Regions from separate parts of the Kosakonia sp. Marseille-Q7440 genome, predicted to be linked through region 2. Evidence: predicted binding sites of a transcription regulator. Region 2 holds the regulator's gene; the other holds the start of a gene.
What was found. The regulator ArgR, encoded in region 2, controls arginine synthesis, uptake and breakdown. The targets are predictions, from matches to a motif close to ANTGAATAAAAATACANT.
Positions count from the first base shown of each region.

Region 1 (10,867 bases), on a different contig from region 2:
TAGAGCAGCACACCGAGAATAAAGCAGGCCGCTGAAAGACCCGGTAAACCTACCGGCATGGTGCGATTCTGGTAGCGCTGATGCAGACAGTAGATCGTCAGCACCAGCGAGATAATCGGAAAGAGCGAAAAGGGTACGAGGGAGCTAAACACGGCGGTAAACGTGCCGTTAATCGACAAACCGGCGATCAGCGCCAGCAGCAGCGTACCTTTCTCTTGACCTGACTGTTTCATCATTCATCCTTCACTCGTCGGTTGTTGCGCCATTTTTTCCTGTTCGCGGCGATACCAGTAATATGCGCCCTTTGAAATCATACGCAGCTGTAAAACCAGCCGCTCTTCCAGCTGTTTGCGCTGCTCAGCGCTCACGTCCAGCGCTTCCGCACCGGCGTTAAAGACGATGGTGACCATCGCTTCAGCCTGCGCTTCCGTAAAGGCGCGCGGCATGTGGTTTTCGAGTTCTAGGTAATCGGCAAGTTCCGCAATGAAGTGCTGGATCTCGCGCGCGACCGCTGCACGAAACGCGGCTGACGTTCCGGAGCGTTCACGTAAAAGTAGCCGAAAGGCGTTCGGGTTATTGCCGATAAACTCCATAAAAGTGGAGACCGACGTGCGGATCACGCTGCCGCCTTTGGCAATTCGCTGACGTGCCTGGCGCATCAGCTGGCGCAGCATCAGGCCGCTCTCATCGACCATCGTCAGGCCGAGTTCATCAACGTCGCGGAAGTGCCGGTAAAATGACGTTGGCGCGATGCCCGCTTCACGAGCCACTTCCCGCAGGCTCAGGCTGGTAAAACTTCGCTCAGCGCTCAGTTGGCTGAATGCGGCTTCAACCAGTGACCGCCGCGTTCTCTCTTTTTGTTGCGCTCTTACACCCATCACGATGTTTGAATCCTTCCAGGGGCCCGCTGGCACTATACCAGAGAATAAATCCAAACCGATTGTACTGGATTGTGACGGATTGTTTACGCGCAGATTCTTCTTTTTCAGCGGAAAAAAGCACAGTGATAATTGGGTTATCCCGTGGTTAATGTTAGTATTATGTTGCTTTTATGTATAAGAACAGGTAAGCCTTACCATGCCACATTCCTACGATTACGATGCAATAGTGATAGGCTCCGGTCCCGGCGGCGAAGGCGCAGCCATGGGCCTCGTTAAACAGGGAGCCCGGGTAGCGGTTATTGAGCGCTACCACAATGTCGGCGGCGGCTGTACGCACTGGGGCACCATCCCCTCGAAAGCGCTCCGTCACGCAGTCAGCCGTATTATCGAATTTAACCAAAACCCGCTCTACAGCGACCATACCCGCCTTCTTCGCTCCTCTTTCTCCGATATCCTGAACCATGCCGAAAGCGTGATTAACCAGCAAACGCGTATGCGTCAGGGTTTTTACGAGCGTAACCACTGCGACATTCTGGAAGGCAACGCGCACTTTATTGATGACCACACGCTGGGGCTGGAGTGCCACGATGGCACCGTTGAAACCCTGACGGCGGAGAAGTTTGTCATCGCCTGCGGCTCGCGCCCTTATCACCCGGATGACGTCGATTTCGCGCACCCGCGCGTCTACGACAGCGACTCGATTCTCGATATGCACCACGAACCTCGCCACGTGATTATCTATGGCGCAGGGGTTATCGGCTGTGAATATGCGTCCATCTTCCGCGGTATGAATGTGAAGGTCGACCTGATCAACACCCGCGACCGCCTGCTGGCGTTTCTCGATCAGGAGATGTCCGACTCCCTCTCCTACCACTTCTGGAACAGCGGCGTGGTGATTCGCCACAACGAAGAGTATGAGCGCATTGAGCCATTGGATGATGGCGTCATCATGCATCTGAAATCGGGTAAGAAGCTGAAAGCGGACTGCCTGCTCTACGCGAACGGCCGCACCGGGAATACCGACAGCCTGCAGCTTGCCAATATCGGGCTGGAAGCGGATAGTCGTGGTCAGTTGAAGGTCAACAGCATGTACCAGACCGCGCTGCCGCATATCTATGCCGTAGGCGATGTGATTGGTTATCCGAGCCTGGCGTCAGCGGCTTACGATCAGGGGCGTATCGCCGCGCAGGCGATGATCAAAGGTGAAGCCACCGCGCATCTGATAGAGGATATCCCGACCGGGATCTACACCATTCCGGAGATCAGCTCCGTCGGGAAAACCGAACAGCAGCTCACCGCCATGAAAGTGCCTTATGAAGTGGGCCGTGCGCAGTTTAAACACCTCGCGCGTGCGCAAATCGTCGGCATGAACATTGGTACGCTGAAGATTCTGTTCCACCGTGAAACGAAAGAGATTTTGGGGATCCACTGCTTTGGCGAGCGCGCGGCCGAGATTATTCATATCGGCCAGGCGATTATGGAGCAGAAAGGTGGCGGTAACACCATTGAGTACTTCGTTAACACCACCTTCAACTACCCAACCATGGCGGAAGCCTATCGGGTAGCTGCACTGAACGGCCTAAACCGCCTGTTTTAAGCCATTGTCGAAATGGCCATCCATCGCGCCGCGGATGGCCTCTGCCAGCTGCTCATAGCGGCTGCGCAGCGGCGAGCCCGGTCGATAAACCAGCCCAACGGTACGCTTCGGCTCCGGCTTAATGCACGGTAAGTAGACCACGCCATCACGTTTACGCTCGCGCGGAACGGCAAGCGCTGGCAGCAGCGTGATGCCGCTCCCGGCCGCGACCATATTACGCAGCGTTTCCAGGCTGGTTGCGCGGAAATGGGTATCCTCATCCGCGCCCGCTTCAAAGCAGAAGCCCATCGCCTGATCGCGCAGGCAGTGCCCATCTTCCAGCATCAGCAGCTTTTCACCCGCCAGATCGGCCATTGGCACGCATTCACGGTTCGCCCAGGCGTGATCTTCGTAAATAGCCAGCATCATCGGCTCGTCAAACAGCGGCACTTCAATAAAGGCTTCGCTCTCTTTGACCAGCGCGAGGATCGCGCAATCGAGCTTGCCGCTATCAAGCTGCGCCAGCAGCTGCTGCGTCTGCGCTTCGTGCAGATACATCTCAAGTTTCGGGAAGGTTTGATGCAGCAGCGGAATAATATGCGGCAGCAGATAGGGGCCTACGGTCGGGATCAGCCCGATATGCAGCGGGCCGGACATGGCTTCACCCTGCTGGCTTGCCATCTCTTTCAGCACCTTGACCTCGCGCAGTACCGTGCGCGCCTGGTCCACCAGCAGCAATCCAGCCTGGGTAAAGAGAACTTTGCGGCTGGTGCGCTCAAGCAGCATTACGCCCAGTTCATCTTCCAGTTTGCGGATCTGCCCGCTCAGCGTAGGCTGGCTGACGTGGCACGAGTCGGCTGCACGGCGAAAATGGCGGTGTTCCGCTAACGCCACCAGGTATTCAAGATCACGAATATTCATCTTCATCCTCCGTCGCCACGATAGTTCATGGCGATAGATAGCATAGCAACGAACGATTATCCCTATCAAGCCTTCTATACAATAATTGGCTCCAGGAAACGTAGCGGTACTGTGTTCTACCCTAACCAGTCACCCTTTTCACTACCGTTTCTCTCTGTACAACTAAAGCCAACGTGAACGTTTTGCGGACCCCGTGTCCGCTTTTTTTTGCATAAAAAAGCCCGGCGTTACGCCAGGCTCATTTCGTTTCCACGCTTATCTCACACCAGGCGCGCTTTCGCTTCAGCAATCGCCCGCGCAACCTGCGTCGGGGAAACGCCCCCTTTCGCCGCGCGTTTATCGAGGCACGATTGCAGAGCAAGGATTGGGTAAACATCGTCGCCAATCACCGCACTGAACTGTTGCAGGTCGGCAAGTGCCAGCTCCTCCAGCGGTTTACCCTGACGAATCGCCTCTACCACAGCCTCACCAACAATATGGTGCGCTTCACGGAACGGCACGCCTTTGGCGACCAGGTAATCTGCCAGCTCGGTCGCATTGGCGTAACCCTGCTGCGCCGCTTCCTGACAACGCGGACGTTTCACCTGAATACCATCCAGCACCAGCGTCGCCATATGTAGGCAGTCAAGCCAGGTATCGAGCGCGTCGAACAGCCCCTCTTTATCTTCCTGCATATCTTTGTTGTAGGCCAACGGCAGCCCTTTCAGCGTCATCATCATGCCGGTCAGCGCCCCCTGAACACGGCCACATTTGCCGCGGATCAGTTCCAGCGCATCCGGGTTTTTCTTCTGCGGCATTAAAGATGAGCCGGAAGTAACGCGATCGGAAAGCTCAACAAAGCCCGCTTCGCCGGAGTTGAAGAAGATCAGATCTTCGGCAAAACGCGACAGGTGCACCATGCCAATCGAGGCATCGGAGAGCAGTTCAAGTACGTGATCGCGATCGGAAACGCTGTCCAGGCTGTTACGGGTGGCCGACGCAAAACCTAACCAGCCCGCCAGCTGTTCGCGATCGATCTCATAGGCGGTGCCCGCCAGCGCCCCGCAGCCCAGCGGGCTGACATCCAGACGCTTCAGGGCATCCTGCAAACGGCTCTCATCGCGGGCCAGCATCTCAACGTAGGCCAGAGACCAGTGCGCAAAAGTGACCGGCTGGGCGCGTTGCAGGTGCGTATAGCCCGGCATGACAGCGTCCTGGTTGTTCTCGGCGGTCACCACCAGCGCGCTCTGTAACTGACGGTTCGCCAGCAGCAGTTCGCTGATGGTCTCTTTGCACCACAGTTTTAAATCCGTCGCGACCTGATCATTACGGCTGCGGCCGGTGTGCAATTTCTTGCCCAGCTGGCCCACTTTGTCGATCAGCTTCCCTTCCACCCAGCTATGAATATCTTCCGCGTCGCTTTGCAGGATCTGCTCCGGGTTGGCGCGAACCTCTTCCAGCAGGGTGTTCAGCGCCTCTTCCAGCTGCTGCTGCTCGGCTTCGCTCATCACGCCAACGGTGACTAACGCTTTGGACCAGGCCACAGAGCCAACGATATCCTGCTCCGCCAGGCGGTAGTCAAAGCGCAAAGAGTCGTTGAACTGTTTGAACCGTTGATCCGCTGCCTGAGTAAAACGCCCGCCCCAAAGTGCCATAATATGCTTCCTTCTTTTTCTACGTTTTGCCGGATGGCGCCTGCGCTAATCCGGCCTACATAAGTGTGTCTGTGATTAAGCCAGAATACGGGTGCCGATCGGCGTGCCGTTAAACAGCGCCGGCAGTTGCTCGGCGTGACGCCAGGAGGCGATATCCACCGGACGACCCAGCGTGCGCGCCGCATCCAGCGCTGCATTCACTTTCACGATCATGCCATCGGTAATAATGCCCTGGGCAATCAGCTGTTCTGCTTTAGCTGCGGTCATCTCGGCGATGCGCTGGCCTTTGCCATCAAGGATACCGCTCACGTCGGAGAGCAGAATCAGATCTGCGCCAAGGGTCGCCGCCAGCGCCGTTGCCGCCTGATCGGCGTTAACGTTCATCAGCTTGCCTTCATCGGTCACACCGATGGAGCTGACGACCGGCAGGAAACCGCCCTCCAGTAGGGTGTTAATCAGCTTCGGCGAGCCAGGCTGCGCTAAACCGACATGGCCAAGCTCTTCATCCAGCTGGGTAACGCTGACGCTGTCGCCATCGCCAAGGAACAGACCAACCGAGGCGATATGGTGTTTCTTCGCCCACGCCAGCAGCGTTTTGTTGGCGGTGCCCGCCAGCGCGCCGGTAATGATGTCAATCTGATCGGCAGGCGTCACGCGCAGGCCATTCTTCTTCTTCACCGGCAGATTGAGCTGCTTCATTAACTCATCCACCACGCAGCCGCCGCCGTGAACGATCACCAGCGGGCGCTGATGGGCTTCGCGGTACTGCACCAGGGCAGTAAACAAACGCTCCAGCGCTTCTTCGCTATCCAGCAGTACGCCACCGAGCTTAATAATTAATGGATTCATCATCACGCCTGTTCGATTAGATAAGAGACTGGGTTTCAGCATAGCCGAAACGAATATTGGCACACTGCATCGCCTGCGCCGCCGCGCCTTTCAGCAGGTTATCTTCCGTCGCCACCACAATCAGGTGCTCGCCCTGCACGGCAAAGCCGATGTCGCAGAATGGCAGGCCGACCACGTTTTTCAGCGCCGGGACGCCTTTTTCATACAGACGCACCAGCGGTTTGCCGTCGTAAGCCTGTTTGAACACAGCCGCGATTTGTGCATGGGTCACGCCCGGTTTTAAGCGGCAGGTGATGGTTTCCAGGATCCCACGCGGGAAGCTTGCCAGATGCGGCGTGAAGATCACGTCCGTACCGAGATGCGTGGCGATTTCCGGATGGTGGCGATGGTTGAAGATGCCGTACGGCTGCAGGCTCACTTCACAGAAGCTGTTAGAGAGCGCGGCTTTGCGCCCTGCGCCGCTAACGCCGCTGGTGGCATTGATCACCGGCCACTGATTAAGATCCAGCAGGCCCGCATCGATCAGCGGTTTTAACGAGAGCTGCGCCGCTGTCGGGTAGCAACCTGGCACGGCAACCAGCTGCGCCTCTTTGATTTTGTCATGGTTCCACTCCGCCAGGCCGTAAACCGCTTTTTCGAGCAGATCGGCATGCTGATGGGTAAAGCCATAGAAGGTTTCATAAAACGCGGGATCGTTCACGCGGAACGCGCCAGAGAGATCGAACACCACGCAGCCAGCCGCCAGGCAATCTGGCACCAAATCGTGGCTCACTTCGTGGGCGGTTGCGAGGAACACCACATCCACACCGGCCAGAAAATCCTTGATATCGGCCATCGGCTGCAGCGGCAGATCGACAATGCCCTTCAGCTGCGGATGTAAATCGGAGAGATATTTTCCTGCATCATTACTTTGCGCAGAAACCGTCAAAGCGGTTATGTTCATATGAGGATGGCGATTTACATAGGACACAAGTTCTGCGCCGGCGTAACCGCTGGCACCCACAATTAATGTGTTCAACATCGGTGCGGTCTACCTTCTTACGTCATGTTCGGATCTGGAAGGGTGCGTTCTCCCTCCCGCGTCGCTGAGCAAAGTCGCCTTACGGGTTCCCATACGCTCAACATTATTGTATTTTTATGCACATTTACTGCATGAATATTGATACTATCACGAACTCAGGTATGTCAACAATGAAAATGAATTTGCCGCCATTTATCGAGATCTACCGCGCCCTGATTGCCACTCCGTCGATCAGCGCAACGGAAGAAGCACTCGATCAGAGTAATGCGTCTTTAATCAATCTGCTGGCAGGATGGTTTGGCGATCTTGGGTTCACTGTTGAAGTGCAGCCGGTACCCGGCACACGTAACAAATTCAATATGCTTGCCAGCGTCGGCAGCGGCGCGGGCGGGCTGTTATTGACCGGCCATACGGACACCGTGCCGTTTGACGATGGGCGCTGGACGCGCGATCCCTTCACCCTGACCGAGCATGACAACAAGCTCTACGGCCTTGGCACAGCGGATATGAAGGGTTTCTTCGCCTTTATTCTTGATGCCCTGCGTGACGTCGATGTGACAAAACTGAGCAAGCCGCTCTACATCCTCGCTACCGCTGATGAAGAGACCAGCATGGCGGGTGCGCGCTACTTCTCTGAGAATACGCAGCTGCGCCCGGATTGCGCGATTATCGGCGAGCCAACCTCACTGCAGCCGGTTCGCGCCCATAAAGGCCATATCTCCAACGCCATTCGCATTCTTGGCCAGTCTGGACACTCCAGCGATCCGGCGCGCGGCGTCAACGCTATTGAGCTGATGCACGATGCCATCGGCCATATTCTGACCCTGCGCGACAACCTGAAAGAGCGTTATCACTACGAGGCGTTCACCGTTCCCTATCCAACGCTTAACCTCGGTCATATTCATGGTGGTGATGCGGCAAACCGAATCTGCGCCTGCTGTGAATTACATATGGATATTCGTCCGCTGCCAGGGATGACGCTTGACGATCTCAACGGTCTGCTTAATGAAGCGCTGGAGCCGGTCAGTTCCCGCTGGCCGGGCCGCCTGAATGTTTTTGAACTCCATCCGCCAATCCCCGGTTACGAATGCCCGACGGATCATCAGCTGGTGGAAGTGGTGGAAAAACTGCTTGGCGTTGAAACGGAGGTGGTGAACTACTGCACCGAAGCGCCGTTTATCCAGACTCTCTGCCCGACGCTGGTCCTCGGCCCTGGCTCCATTAACCAGGCGCACCAACCGGATGAATACCTGGAAACGCGCTTTATTAAGCCAACGCGCGAGCTTATTACCCAGGTTGTGCACCATTTCTGTTGGCATTAAGCGCGGCAAAACAGATAAATATTCCCCTCTGCTGAGGGGATTTTTATGCGCCAAAATAGTGCATTTCATAAGCGAAACTTATCTGCAGCGAAGGGTGTTAACTTTCATAAATTCCCGTGATTTATTCGTTTGCTGAACCGATTTCGCCGCAATTGACGTAGTGAGTTTTACGTGGCTTTATAAAAGACGGTGTCTTATATCTGCTCAACGGCGGGTATAACAAAACAAAATGAGATGGGGTGTCTGGGGTAACATGAACGAACAATATTCCGCGTTGCGTAGTAATGTCAGTATGCTCGGCAAACTGCTGGGAGATACCATCAAGGATGCACTGGGCGAGAACATTCTCGACCGCGTCGAAACAATCCGTAAGCTGTCCAAATCTTCTCGCGCCGGCAACGAAACCGACCGCCAGGCACTGCTCACCACCTTGCAGAATCTCTCTAATGATGAGCTGCTGCCGGTGGCCCGCGCATTCAGCCAGTTTCTGAATCTGGCGAACACCGCTGAGCAGTACCACAGCATTTCAGCGAAAGGCGAAGCGGCCAGCAACCCGGAAGTGATTGCCCGCACCATCAGAAAGCTGAAAGACCAACCTCATCTCAACGAATCCACCATTATCAATGCGATTGAATCCCTCTCGCTGGAGCTGGTACTGACCGCCCACCCGACTGAGATCACGCGTCGCACCCTGATCCACAAAATGGTGGAAGTGAACGCCTGTTTAAAACAGCTCGATAACAGCGATATCGCCGATTACGAGCGCCACCAGCTGATGCGCCGTCTGCGCCAGCTGATCGCCCAGTCCTGGCACACGGATGAGATCCGCCGCAATCGCCCAAGCCCGGTTGATGAAGCGAAGTGGGGCTTTGCGGTGGTGGAAAACAGCCTGTGGGAAGGGGTGCCAAACTACCTGCGCGAGCTGAACGAACAGCTGGAAGAGAACCTTAATTACAAGCTGCCGGTCGATTTTGTCCCGGTGCGCTTTACCTCCTGGATGGGCGGCGACCGCGACGGCAACCCGAACGTCACCGCCGATATCACCCGCCACGTTCTGCTGCTTAGCCGCTGGAAAGCGACCGATCTCTTCCTGAAAGATATCCAGTTGCTGATTTCCGAGCTGTCGATGGTTGAGTGTACCGATGAGCTGCGCGAACTGGCCGGTGCCGAAGGCGCCCGCGAGCCGTATCGTTACCTGATGAAAAAGCTGCGCAGCGATCTGATCGCGACGCAGAGCTGGCTGGAAGCGCGCCTGAAAGGGCAGAAGCTGCCGAAGCCTGCCGGGCTGCTGACGCAAAACGAGCAGCTATGGGAGCCGCTCTACGCCTGTTATAAATCCCTGCAAGCCTGCGGCATGGGCATTATCGCCAACGGCGAACTGCTTGATACCCTGCGCCGCGTGAAGAGTTTCGGCGTGCCTTTAGTGCGTATCGATATTCGCCAGGAGAGCACCCGCCACACCGAAGCGCTGGGCGAGCTGACCCGCTATCTCGGCATCGGCGATTACGAAAGCTGGTCAGAAGCCGATAAACAGGCCTTCCTGATCCGCGAACTCAACTCCAAACGTCCGCTGCTGCCGCGCCAGTGGGAGCCAAGCGAAGAGACGCGTGAAGTGCTCGACACCTGCCGGGTGATCGCCGAAGCGCCGCGCGGATCGATTGCCGCCTATGTGATCTCGATGGCGAAAACGCCGTCCGACGTGCTGGCCGTCCATCTGCTATTGAAAGAGGCGGGTATCGGCTTCGCGCTACCGGTTGCACCGCTGTTTGAAACCCTTGATGACCTGAACAACGCCAATGACGTGATGAGCCAGCTGCTCAATATCGACTGGTATCGTGGCTTTATTCAGGGCAAACAGATGGTGATGATTGGCTACTCCGACTCCGCGAAAGATGCGGGCGTGATGGCCGCCAGCTGGGCGCAGTACCAGGCACAGGACGCGCTGATCAAAACCTGTGAGAAAGCGGGCATTGAGCTGACGCTGTTCCACGGTCGCGGTGGATCTATCGGCCGCGGCGGCGCACCGGCGCACGCGGCGCTGCTCTCGCAACCGCCTGGCAGCCTGAAAGGTGGTCTGCGCGTCACCGAGCAGGGCGAGATGATCCGCTTTAAATATGGTCTGCCGGAAGTGACCATCAGCAGCCTCTCCCTCTACACCAGCGCGATTATGGAAGCCAATCTGCTGCCGCCGCCGGAGCCAAAAACCGAATGGCGTCACATTATGGATGAGCTGTCGGCCATCTCCTGCGAGATGTACCGTGGTTATGTGCGCGAAAACAAAGACTTTGTGCCCTACTTCCGCTCGGCAACGCCGGAGCAGGAGCTGGGCAAGCTGCCGCTGGGTTCGCGTCCGGCGAAGCGCCGCCCAACCGGCGGCGTCGAGTCGCTGCGCGCCATTCCGTGGATCTTCGCCTGGACGCAGAACCGCCTGATGCTGCCGGCCTGGCTCGGCGCGGGCGCGGCGCTGCAAAAAGTGGTGGAAGATGGCAAACAGAGCGAGCTGGAGGCAATGTGCCGCCACTGGCCATTCTTCTCTACGCGCCTTGGCATGCTGGAGATGGTCTTCTCGAAAGCGGATCTGTGGCTGGCAGAGTATTACGATCAGCGCCTGGTAAAACCAGAGCTGTGGCCGCTGGGCAAAGAGCTGCGTAAGCTGCTGGCAG
Region 1 covers NZ_CBCPLT010000004.1:4,343-15,209, forward strand. Annotated here, with positions in the region: gene ACWPW2_RS21820 (YijD family membrane protein) at 1-233, opposite strand, end outside; gene fabR (HTH-type transcriptional repressor FabR) at 237-881, opposite strand; gene sthA (Si-specific NAD(P)(+) transhydrogenase) at 1,078-2,478, shown strand; gene oxyR (DNA-binding transcriptional regulator OxyR) at 2,461-3,378, opposite strand; gene argH (argininosuccinate lyase) at 3,639-5,012, opposite strand; gene argB (acetylglutamate kinase) at 5,088-5,864, opposite strand; gene argC (N-acetyl-gamma-glutamyl-phosphate reductase) at 5,878-6,882, opposite strand; gene argE (acetylornithine deacetylase) at 7,053-8,204, shown strand; gene ppc (phosphoenolpyruvate carboxylase) at 8,458-10,867, shown strand, end outside.
Region 1: argC (N-acetyl-gamma-glutamyl-phosphate reductase) is a predicted target of ArgR. The motif match lies at 6,988-7,005, and genes of this name have one in related genera.

Region 2 (10,867 bases):
ATGTCAAGAACTTGCGGTTGCTGTGCCGCGTGGTTGTGCTCGTTGCCAGCGTAAACTTTCAGTTTACGGTACATAGCACGACCCAGCGGGCCTTTTGGCAGCATGCCTTTAACCGCGATTTCAATCACACGCTCAGGACGGCGGGCAATCATCTCTTCAAAGGTCGCTTGTTTGATACCACCGATGTGGCCAGTGTGGTGGTAATACACTTTGTCTTCACGCTTGTTGCCGGTTACAGCAACTTTCTCAGCGTTCAGAACGATGATGTAATCACCAGTATCAACGTGCGGAGTGTATTCCGCTTTGTGCTTACCGCGCAGGCGACGAGCCAGTTCGGTAGCCAGACGACCCAGAGTTTTACCGGTCGCGTCAACAACATACCAGTCGCGTTTTACGGTTTCTGGTTTAGCTGTAAAAGTTTTCATTAAAAGCTTACCCAAATAATTAGTTTCACGTTGGTGAACACCCAAACGTTTGTCAGTTGAGGTTCACACGACAAAGTCCGGCAAACCTACCCCTTCGAATAGCCTATGCCGGCGCATAGAAAGTTTTGGGGAAAAAAAACTTTCCCGTAACGTGGGGTCGCAGGATTATAGAGAAGTCGGGGTCAAAGATCGACCCCTTTTCGTCTTTTGCTGTTCGATTTCTGCGCCTGGTGGCAATGAAAAAAGGATCACGGCATATGCTCGCGTTTCAGGTACTCCTCGCTCTGCATCTCCTGCAGGCGCGATAAACAGCGCTGAAACTCAAACTTAACCCGCTCGCCCTGATAAATCTCATGCAGCGGCGCCGCCGCGCTCACCACCAGCTTCACGTGGCGTTCATAAAATTCATCCACCAGCGCGATAAAACGGCGCGCTTCGTTCTCCATCAGCTTCGTCATCACCGGCACCTCAAACAGCATCACGGTGTGGAAAAGGCGCGACAGCGCGATGTAATCATGCTGGCTGCGCGCATCAACACATAATGTGGCAAAGGAGACGGCTAAGGTTTGATTCTCCACGCCAAGCGTCGCCAGCGGCCGGTGGTTAATCTCCAGCTCCGGCGCATGGCTGCGCGGTGCGCCCGCCAGCGCCAGCCACAGTTTATCCATCTGCTGCGCGGTCTCTTCACCAAGCGGTGACAGCCACAGATGGGCCTGGGTCAGCGTGCGTAAGCGGTAATCGATGCCGGCATCGACATTCATTACATCGCAAAACTGTTTGATCGCCTCAATGGCGGGCAGGAAACGGGCGCGCTGTAAGCCATTGCGATAGAGCTCATCCGGCGGAATATTCGATGTCGCCACCAGCGTAATGCCGCGCGCGAAGAGCGCCTTCATTAATCCGCCAAGCAGCATCGCATCGGTGATATCAGAAACGAAAAATTCGTCAAAACAGAGCACGTCGGTTTGCGCCTTAAAGCGGTCGGCGACAATCTCCAGCGGATCGCTCTGTCCTTGCAGCGTGGTTAACTCTTCATGCACACGCAGCATAAAGCGGTGAAAGTGCAGACGCTGTTTACGCTCGCCCGGCAGGCTGTGATAGAAGAGATCCATCAGCCAGGTTTTGCCTCGCCCGACGCCGCCCCACATATAGAGGCCGCGTACCGGCTCGCGCGAAGGGGTATCGCGTTTGCCCAGCAGCTTGCTGAACTTCGCCATCAGGCCTCCGCTTTGCTGCGCGGCGGGCTCCTGTTCGGCAATCAACTGTTGATAGATCGTATCCAGTCGGGTGACAGCTTCTTTTTGCACATCGTCCGGCTGATGGCTACCCTCTTTCAGGGCAGTAAGATATCGCGATGTCGGGGAAAGGCTTTGCATGGTGTTATTGTTGTTCCTTGAAAATCGATCCGCCCCCACAGGGTTGACGAAAAAAAGGCCGCTCTACACTACGCGATGCAGCGTCAGGATTCCACTTCTGCACCTTTAGCGGTTATAGTGGCACTCTCCGGCGCAGGCAAGAAGCTTGCAGCCCACCCCCTACGGAATCGAACAACAATGGGAGAAGTCATGACCTGGGAATACGCGCTAATTGGGTTAGTTGTCGGCATTATTATTGGTGCCGTGGGCATGCGTTTCGGAAACCGGAAATTGCGTCAACAGCAGGCCTTGCAGTATGAACTGGAAAAAAACAAAGCAGAACTGGAAGAGTACCGCGAAGAGCTGGTGAGCCACTTTGCCCGCAGCGCTGAACTCCTCGACAACATGGCGGACGACTATCGTCAGCTCTATCAACATATGGCGAAGAGCTCCTCAAGCCTGCTGCCGGAAATGTCCGCGGAAGAGAATCCGTTCCGCAACCGTCTGTCAGAGTCTGAAGCGAACAACGATCAGGCCCCGGTACAGATCCCGCGCGACTACTCTGAAGGCGCATCGGGTCTGCTGCGCGGTCGCGCCAATCGCAAATAAGGCATCTCACCCTCCTTATTTATACGGGCGCGTCCCCCGCGCCCGTCGCAACTTCCCCATTCCAGCTATTATTTAGTCATTCTTCGCATTGTTACCGGGTTGAAATTTCAATAACATCACTCTGTTTTGGGCATCTATCCTTCCACTTCAGGTTACTGAGAGCCAGCATCGATGAAGAAACAAACCCAGCTGTTGAGTGCAATCGCGTTAAGTGTCGGCTTATCTCTCTCGGCACCGTTGGCAACGGCGGCGATGCCGTCACAGGTGCCTGGCCAGGGGGCGTTACCCAGTCTTGCGCCGGTTCTTGAGAAAGTGCTTCCCGCCGTGGTCAGCGTGCAGGTTGAAGGCACGGCGGTACAGGGCCAGAAGGTGCCGGAAGAGCTAAAAAAATTCTTCGGTGAAGAGGCGCCCGATCAGCCGCAACAGCCGCAGCCGTTTGAAGGGCTAGGCTCCGGAGTAATTATTGATGCCGCGAAGGGCTACGTCCTGACCAATAATCACGTCATCAACCAGGCGCAAAAAATCAGCGTACAGCTTAATGATGGCCGTGAATTCGACGCCAAACTGATCGGCGGCGATGACCAGAGCGACATCGCACTAATACAGCTGCAAAACCCCAGCAACCTGACGCAAATCGCCATTGCGGACTCCGATAAGCTGCGCGTCGGTGATTTTGTCGTCGCGGTCGGCAACCCGTTTGGCCTCGGGCAGACCGCAACGTCCGGGATTGTCTCAGCGCTCGGGCGCAGCGGACTTAACCTCGAAGGGCTGGAGAACTTTATCCAGACCGATGCCTCGATTAACCGCGGCAACTCCGGCGGCGCGCTGCTCAATCTCAACGGTGAGCTGATCGGCATTAACACCGCCATTCTCGCTCCCGGCGGCGGCAGCGTCGGCATCGGCTTTGCTATCCCCAGCAATATGGCGCAAACCCTCTCCCACCAGCTGATTCAGTTTGGTGAGATTAAGCGCGGCCTGCTCGGTATTAAGGGCACGGAGATGAGCGCGGATATCGCCAAAGCCTTTAACCTGAATGTGCAGCGCGGGGCGTTTGTCAGCGAAGTGCTGCCTAACTCTGGCTCGGCAAAAGCGGGGATCAAATCCGGGGATGTGATTGTCAGCCTCAACGGTAAAGCGCTGAACAGCTTCGCGGAGTTGCGCTCGCGCATCGCCACGACCGAACCGGGCGCGAAAGTGAAGCTTGGGCTGCTGCGAGACGGTAAACCGCTCGACGTTGAAGTGACGCTGGATAAGAGCACCTCCGCTTCCGCCAGCGCAGAGCTGATTTCCCCGGCATTGCAGGGCGCAGAGTTGAGCGACGGTCAGCTGAAGGATGGCACCAAAGGCATTCGGGTCGGTGAAGTTGAGAAAGGCAGCTCGGCGGCACAGGCGGGTCTGCATAAAGATGATGTGATCATCGGCGTTAACCGTACGCGCGTGCAGTCCATCGCCGAAATGCGCAAAGTGCTGGAGACCAGGCCCTCGATAATGGCGCTGCACATTGTGCGGGGTAACGACAGCATCTATCTGCTGCTGCGTTAACCCTTTCCTCGTCCGGGCATCACCGCTGCGTGTGATGTCCGGATAACTCATGGTATGCTGCTGCGGTCCTTCTTTTAACGACTATCCCATCATGTATGTGAAGCTTTTACGTTCGATTGCAATCGGTGTTGTCGTCGGTGGCCTGATCATCGCCGCCATGCCGTCGCTACGTCAGAATAACCCGCTCGCGACGCATCAGTTAGACAGCGCCGATGAGACGCCTGCGTCCTATAACCCGGCCGTGCGCCGCGCCGCGCCCGCAGTGGTCAACGTCTATAACCGTAGCCTGAACAGCTCCACGCACGACCGCCTCGAAATCCGCACCCTCGGCTCCGGCGTCATCATGGATCAGCGCGGCTATATCATCACCAACAAGCATGTGATTAACGATGCGGATCAGATTATCGTCGCCCTGCAGGATGGACGCGTCTTTGAAGCCTTACTGGTTGGCTCAGATAGCCTGACAGACCTGGCGGTGCTGAAGGTGAACGCTAATTCCGGCCTGCCGGTGATCCCGATCAATGCCAAGCGCACGCCGCATATTGGCGATGTGGTGCTGGCGATCGGCAACCCCTATAACCTCGGGCAGACCATCACCCAGGGGATTATCAGCGCCACCGGGCGTATCGGCCTCAACCCCAGCGGGCGGCAAAACTTCCTGCAAACCGATGCCTCCATCAACCACGGCAACTCCGGCGGCGCGCTGGTCAACTCGCTGGGCGAGTTAATGGGCATCAATACCCTGTCGTTTGATAAGAGTAACGACGGAGAGACGCCTGAGGGGATTGGTTTCGCCATTCCGTTCCAGCTGGCCACCAAGATTATGGATAAGCTGATTCGCGACGGGCGGGTGATCCGCGGCTATATCGGTATCGGCGGGCGCGAGATTGCCCCGCTGCACGCTCAGGGCACCGGTATCGATCCGATTCAGGGCATTGTAGTTAATGAAGTATCGCCAGACGGCCCGGCGGCGCGCGCGGGTATTCAGGTCAATGACGTGATCACCTCTGTGAACGGCAAACCGGCGGTATCCGCGCTGGAGACCATGGACCAGGTGGCAGAGATCCGGCCTGGCTCAGAGATCCCGGTTGAAGTGATGCGCGACGACAAAAAGCTGACCCTGCACGTCACGATTCAGGAGTACCCGGCTACCAACTGACAGCCATAAAAAAACCGGAGCACAGGCTCCGGTTTCTCATCTCAGCCGCGCTTAGCGGTTGACGAAGTCGACACCGAGTTCGATATCTTTTTTCAGCGTATCCAGCATGCCTTCCAGCGACTGCTGTTCAAACGCGCTGAGCTGGCCAATCGCCTTGCGCTCTTCAACGCCGTTTTTACCCAGCAGCAGCGGCTGCGAGAAGAAACGCGCATGTTCGCCATCGCCTTCAACATAGGCGCACTCAACGATGCCGCTCTCGCCCTGCAGGGCGCGAACCAGCGACAGACCAAAGCGTGCAGCCGCCTGGCCCATGGAGAGGGTTGCTGAACCGCCACCCGCCTTCGCTTCCACCACTTCGGTGCCCGCGTTCTGAATACGTTTGGTCAGATCGGCAACTTCCTGCTCGCTGAAGGTCACGCCCGGGATCTGCGACAGCAGCGGCAGAATTGTCACGCCAGAGTGCCCGCCAATAACCGGCACTTCAATCTCTGCTGGTTTCTTACCTTTCAGCTCAGCAACAAAAGTATTGGAGCGAATGATGTCCAGCGTGGTCACGCCAAACAGTTTGTTCTTGTCATAGACACCCGCTTTTTTCAGCACTTCAGCCGCAATCGCGACGGTAGTGTTGACCGGGTTAGTAATGATACCGATACAGGCTTTCGGCGCGGTTTTTGCCACCTGCGCCACCAGGTTTTTCACGATACCGGCGTTCACGTTAAACAGGTCAGAGCGATCCATACCCGGCTTACGCGCAACCCCTGCGGAGATCAGCACCACGTCGGCACCTTCCAGCGCTGGCGTCGCATCTTCACCGGAGAAGCCTTTAATGTTTACATCGGTCGGGATATGGCTGAGGTCTACAGCGACACCGGGAGTGACAGGTGCGATGTCGTAGAGGGAGAGTTCTGAACCTGAAGGCAGTTGTGTTTTCAGTAGTAGGGCAAGCGCCTGGCCGATACCGCCGGCCGCGCCGAGGACTGCGACTTTCATCCTAAACTCCTTATTATGGTTAGCTAAATATATTGTTACTCCGCTGCGGCGACCTTAATTCACCCTGCTAATTATGACAATAAGTGCGCCAAAATAACGCGGCACAGCCCACTGTAGCGATTTTATAAAAGGGTTAAATACGACCGTCAGATCGGCAAGCTAAGCAACTAACTTAACGAGTTTATAATATAGCTGTAGAATTCACCAAAATAACATCATATTTATAACATTTAATTTACTTTTTACTCTTATTTGCGACGTAAGCCACATGCTGATGTCCTTAACGAAAGAATTTGCTAAACTTCGCGCCCTTCCCCATAACTTTTCAGCATATTTATCTGCACAATGTTTGCATAAAAATTCATTAATATGCATAATAATGTTATTTTCACAGCCATATTACGGGTGACTTATGCGAAGCTCGGCTAAACAAGAAGAATTAGTGAAGGCGTTTAAAGCGCTTTTAAAAGAAGAGAAATTCAGTTCCCAGGGTGAAATTGTCCAGGCCTTACAAGAAGAGGGCTTCGACAATATCAACCAGTCCAAAGTCTCACGCATGCTGACCAAGTTCGGCGCGGTGCGCACGCGTAATGCGAAGATGGAAATGGTTTACTGCCTGCCAATTGAGATGGGCGTGCCGACGACCTCCAGCCCGCTGAAGAACCTGGTGCTGGACATCGATTACAACGATGCGGTGGTGGTCATCCACACCAGTCCGGGTGCTGCGCAGCTGATCGCGCGTCTGCTCGACTCGCTGGGTAAAGCGGAAGGGATCCTTGGCACCATCGCCGGTGACGACACCATCTTCACCACCCCAGCCCGCGGTTTTACCGTTAAAGATCTCTACGAAGCGATCCTCGTCCTCTTCGAACAAGAGCTTTAACCACGCATTCCCCTCGGTTCCCGCTGAGGGGGAATGTTCGGCATTTCTTCCCTTTCAGGCGACTTTCCACCCCATATCATTTAACAAATAGTGCGATTTTTCGTTTCATTACCCTGCCGCAGCCGATAGCACCGCACAAAAAATCAAAGCAATCTATCTCGCTGATTTTATTAATCCTCGTTAACTAATTCCTCGCCTTAAGCAAAATTTTTATGCTGTCAGGTTATAAAAACCGCCATGCGTTATATGTATTCGTCGTAGTTATAATTAGCTTGGTATTAATTATTCGCGTGATTAGTGTATACTTGATTTCGTGATGGGGGTCACAAAACGAGCCCCTGGAAAAATTCAAAGAAAAGAATACGACGAGGTAAGCATTATGAATATCAAATCATCTATCGCAACTATGGGTATCCTCTCAGCACTCTCATTCGGCGCCTTTGCCGCTGACATGATCAATGCAGACCAGGCGCAAGACCGCCAGTCTCTGGGTACCGTCTCCGTCGGCGCCATCGCCTCTTCACCGATGGACATGAACGCGCAGCTGAGCAAAAAAGCGGAAGAGCAGGGTGCATCCTCCTACCGCATCATTGAAGCGCACAGCGGTGACCGCTGGCACGCGACGGCAGAACTCTACAAATAAGTTTTACCCCAAACCCTATGAATTAATCGCTCAACGGCACCAGGCATAAAAAAAGACGTTTAACCCTTCTCGCCGTTGAGTCTCTCTTCAGGAGAAAACAGTATGAAACGCAATCTGATTATCGCATCCCTTGGCCTTGCTTCCCTGATCTCGTTCGGCGCAGGTGCCGCAACGCTGGTTAACAGCGAGCAGGCCAGCAACCTGCAATCCGTAGGTACCGTCTCTGTTTCACAGATTGCCGGTGTACCGATGGATATCCGTCAGGAACTCTCTGCGAAAGCCGACCAGGCTGGCGCAAGCAGCTACCGCATTATTGAAGCCCGCACCGGTTCTCACACCCACGTGACGGCTGAACTGTACAAATAAACCCTCGTCGTCTGTCCGACGACTTGCCCCTGCCTCCCCTGGCAGGGGCTTTTTTTTATCAGAAGTAGTAGTGCACCTGCGCGTTGATAGCCTGCTCCGCATCCATGTTGCCAAACCTTGAGTGCGCGACATCAAGCTCCATGTGGAGGTTATCGCTCACCTGCCCATCAATGCTGGCATGGTAGTGTATGCGCCCGTCACGCCCGGCTTTAACCCGCATATTGCCTGCGTCGTCATGAAGGATGATATCGCCATCTGGCCGCAGTTCAGTCTCATAATGCCACCCTGCCCGCAGCGTAATCGCCCGATCGTCATCGCAGAAGTGCGCACCCGCCACGATCCCTGCACGCCCCACCCACGGGATCGCGCTCCGGCGATGCAGGGTGAGAGGAAGGCCGCGATCGTGCCAGTGAAGCGTGGCACCGGAGAGCTTGCCCAGCACCACCCCCGCCTGCGGTTCGATATAGGCATGCCGGGTCAACGGATAGTGATAACCCGCTTCAACGCCGCCTAACCAACTGTTAGTGCGGTAATCGCGCGCGTTAAGACCGCTGAACGCCAGCCAGTCGTGATTGAATGAGTGGACATATTTCACGGCGGTATCGAGATAGAAACCGGATTTGCTCAGCAACGTGGCGTAATAGCCTGCGCCGAAATCGCGACTGCTTCCCTGCACGCTTGCGCCGCTCAACTGCTGAGTGGCGTAACTCATATAGACGCCAGAAAAGAGATCGGCACCTGGCAAGGCGCTTTTTCTGTCGATACCCGACCAGGTCATGGCGTCGTGGTGGTTTACGCTCCCTTTGCCGGTGCCGTTATGGCGCTGCGTGAATGCCCACGCTCCCGCATGCCCGCCCTTCTCCCGCAACTGCACGGCGCGTTTATTCAGGCTATTCACTTCCGTAATGAAGCGCTTATAACTCATGGCAAAAAAGCGTCTGGCTTTGGCAATGGCGGCGGGATCGGGCGTCTGCCTGAAACCGGTCAGGATCCACTGCGTGCTTAGCGCATCCTCTTGCTGTTTGATAATCGGCTCAAGTTTGCTAAACCCCCGCACCGCTTTTGCCGCCGTAATGAGCGAAACGGGCGTGCCGCGCGGGGCGGTAATCAACGGAAGATGCAGCCCCTGGAGGCGTCGGGAGAGCTTGAGCACATCAAGAAACAGAACGTTATTGCGACCACCCGCACGCTGGCTAATAACGATTTTATCGCTGCTTTGCAGGTCCGTACGCAGGGCGAACCCCGTATCATTGGCCTCTAACTCACCAATTTTTAAGGTATTAAAGCGGTATCTTCCTGCGGAAAGCCCCACCAGCGAGCGCGAAGCAGAGAGTTTGCCGACCTCAGAATCACGGCGTAGCTGCCACCGCGTCGCATTGAGGCTTAAGCGCGCGCGCGGCGCAGAGAGTGAACCAATCCAGCTGCTCTTAAAACCGAAGAGCCTGGCCACGCTCCCCTTCTGCCCCGGCGTAAGCCCCTGAACAAGCCGCGGCACGTCACTCTCACCAAAGCGGATGAACGCCTCGCCTACGGCGTGAATATGCCCCCACAGAGAAGCGAAGGGGGCCACGTTAAGCGTGCTTTCATCATTAAGTTCATACGTCGCACTGCTCTTGAGCGCATAGAGCGTAGGGGTAACGCGCCCCGCCGCAACAGGGTTTGCCGCCAGCAGTAGCGAGGCGGAAGAGCCGACGGTCACCGTAGCGTCACTGCCCCAGCCGCCCGTTGCGGTCAGCCGTGCATTCTCCTCAAGGGTGAGCGGGGTTTGGCTAAACTGGCTGAATCCATCAAACGTGGCATCCCGCGATGAAACCGTCACCTGGCTATCCTGTCCGTAAACCGTGCCGGTAAATTTCTCCCGAATGGCAAGTGTCGAGTGCGCAGAGAGGTTTATGTGCCCCCAGAAGCGGCTAAGCTCCTCATCAAGCGCTCCCGTTGAGCTGCCCCGGCGCGGTACGTTCACTACGCCATTGCCATCATTGATATCGATATAGGGTGTAGAGCTACCCAGCGTGATAGCCGAGCCTCTGGCCTCAATATTGCCAGTCAGCGACGCATTTCTGGCGAGGTCGAACGAGGCATAATCAAGCACTAACCGATTGACGTGAAAGATGCGGCGCTCCCAGTCCGGCTGCGTAAACGAGACCGGCTCGCTGCGCAGCGAGAAATCCCTCAGCGAACGCAGTTTTTCAACAATCTCCGGCGTGTTATAGGCATGGATAACAGGATGTCCCTGAAACACCAGCCGACCATACTGCTGCGTAAAATCACCGGCTATGTCGACTGCGCCATCCAGGATCAACGCGCCTCGCGTTCCGGGTGCGACACGGTTAGTGAAGTTAAGATTTCCCCGCAGCTGGCCGTGATAGATATAATCCTCATCTTTGAGGCGCTCATACCGGGTGCGGATCGCCTGCTGATGATCGTGACCGACAAACTCCCAGTGTTCATTGCTGTGCTGATTGTCCGGGAACCAGTCATAGTCAGGCGTTTTAAGAATGAAGTAATCATTGGTGCCGGTATTGGAATTACGGTACCCATATAACTCGCCGACCTTCCCTGTTCGCGAGTAGGACCACTCGTAGACGGGAATGGTGTCGATAGCGCGCTGATAGCGTAAATTGATATCAGCCCGCTTTGCTGCCCGGTTAATCAGCGCGGCGCCGTAATCTTCGGCATTGAGCTGGTGGAAGGTGAGCGCATTGCCGTTAACGTCCAGCCTGCCGCCGCGAAAGCCCCACGTAATCGAATCGGGATCGACCTGCTGACCATCGCGAAGCACCACTAACGGCCTGCCGCTGACGATGCGCAGCACGCTGCATGCCCTCACCCTGCCCTGTGCATCGGGACGCTGGGCAAGCACCACGGTTCCGTCACCGACATTTAACCCGCCCG
Region 2 covers NZ_CBCPLT010000002.1:627,902-638,768, reverse strand. Annotated here, with positions in the region: gene rplM (50S ribosomal protein L13) at 1-425, opposite strand, end outside; gene zapE (cell division protein ZapE) at 674-1,801, opposite strand; gene zapG (Z-ring associated protein ZapG) at 1,991-2,389, shown strand; gene degQ (serine endoprotease DegQ) at 2,561-3,931, shown strand; gene degS (outer membrane-stress sensor serine endopeptidase DegS) at 4,023-5,090, shown strand; gene mdh (malate dehydrogenase) at 5,142-6,080, opposite strand; gene argR (transcriptional regulator ArgR) at 6,493-6,963, shown strand; gene yhcN (peroxide/acid stress response protein YhcN) at 7,343-7,606, shown strand; gene yhcN (peroxide/acid stress response protein YhcN) at 7,709-7,972, shown strand; gene ACWPW2_RS16895 (S6 family peptidase) at 8,031-10,867, opposite strand, start outside.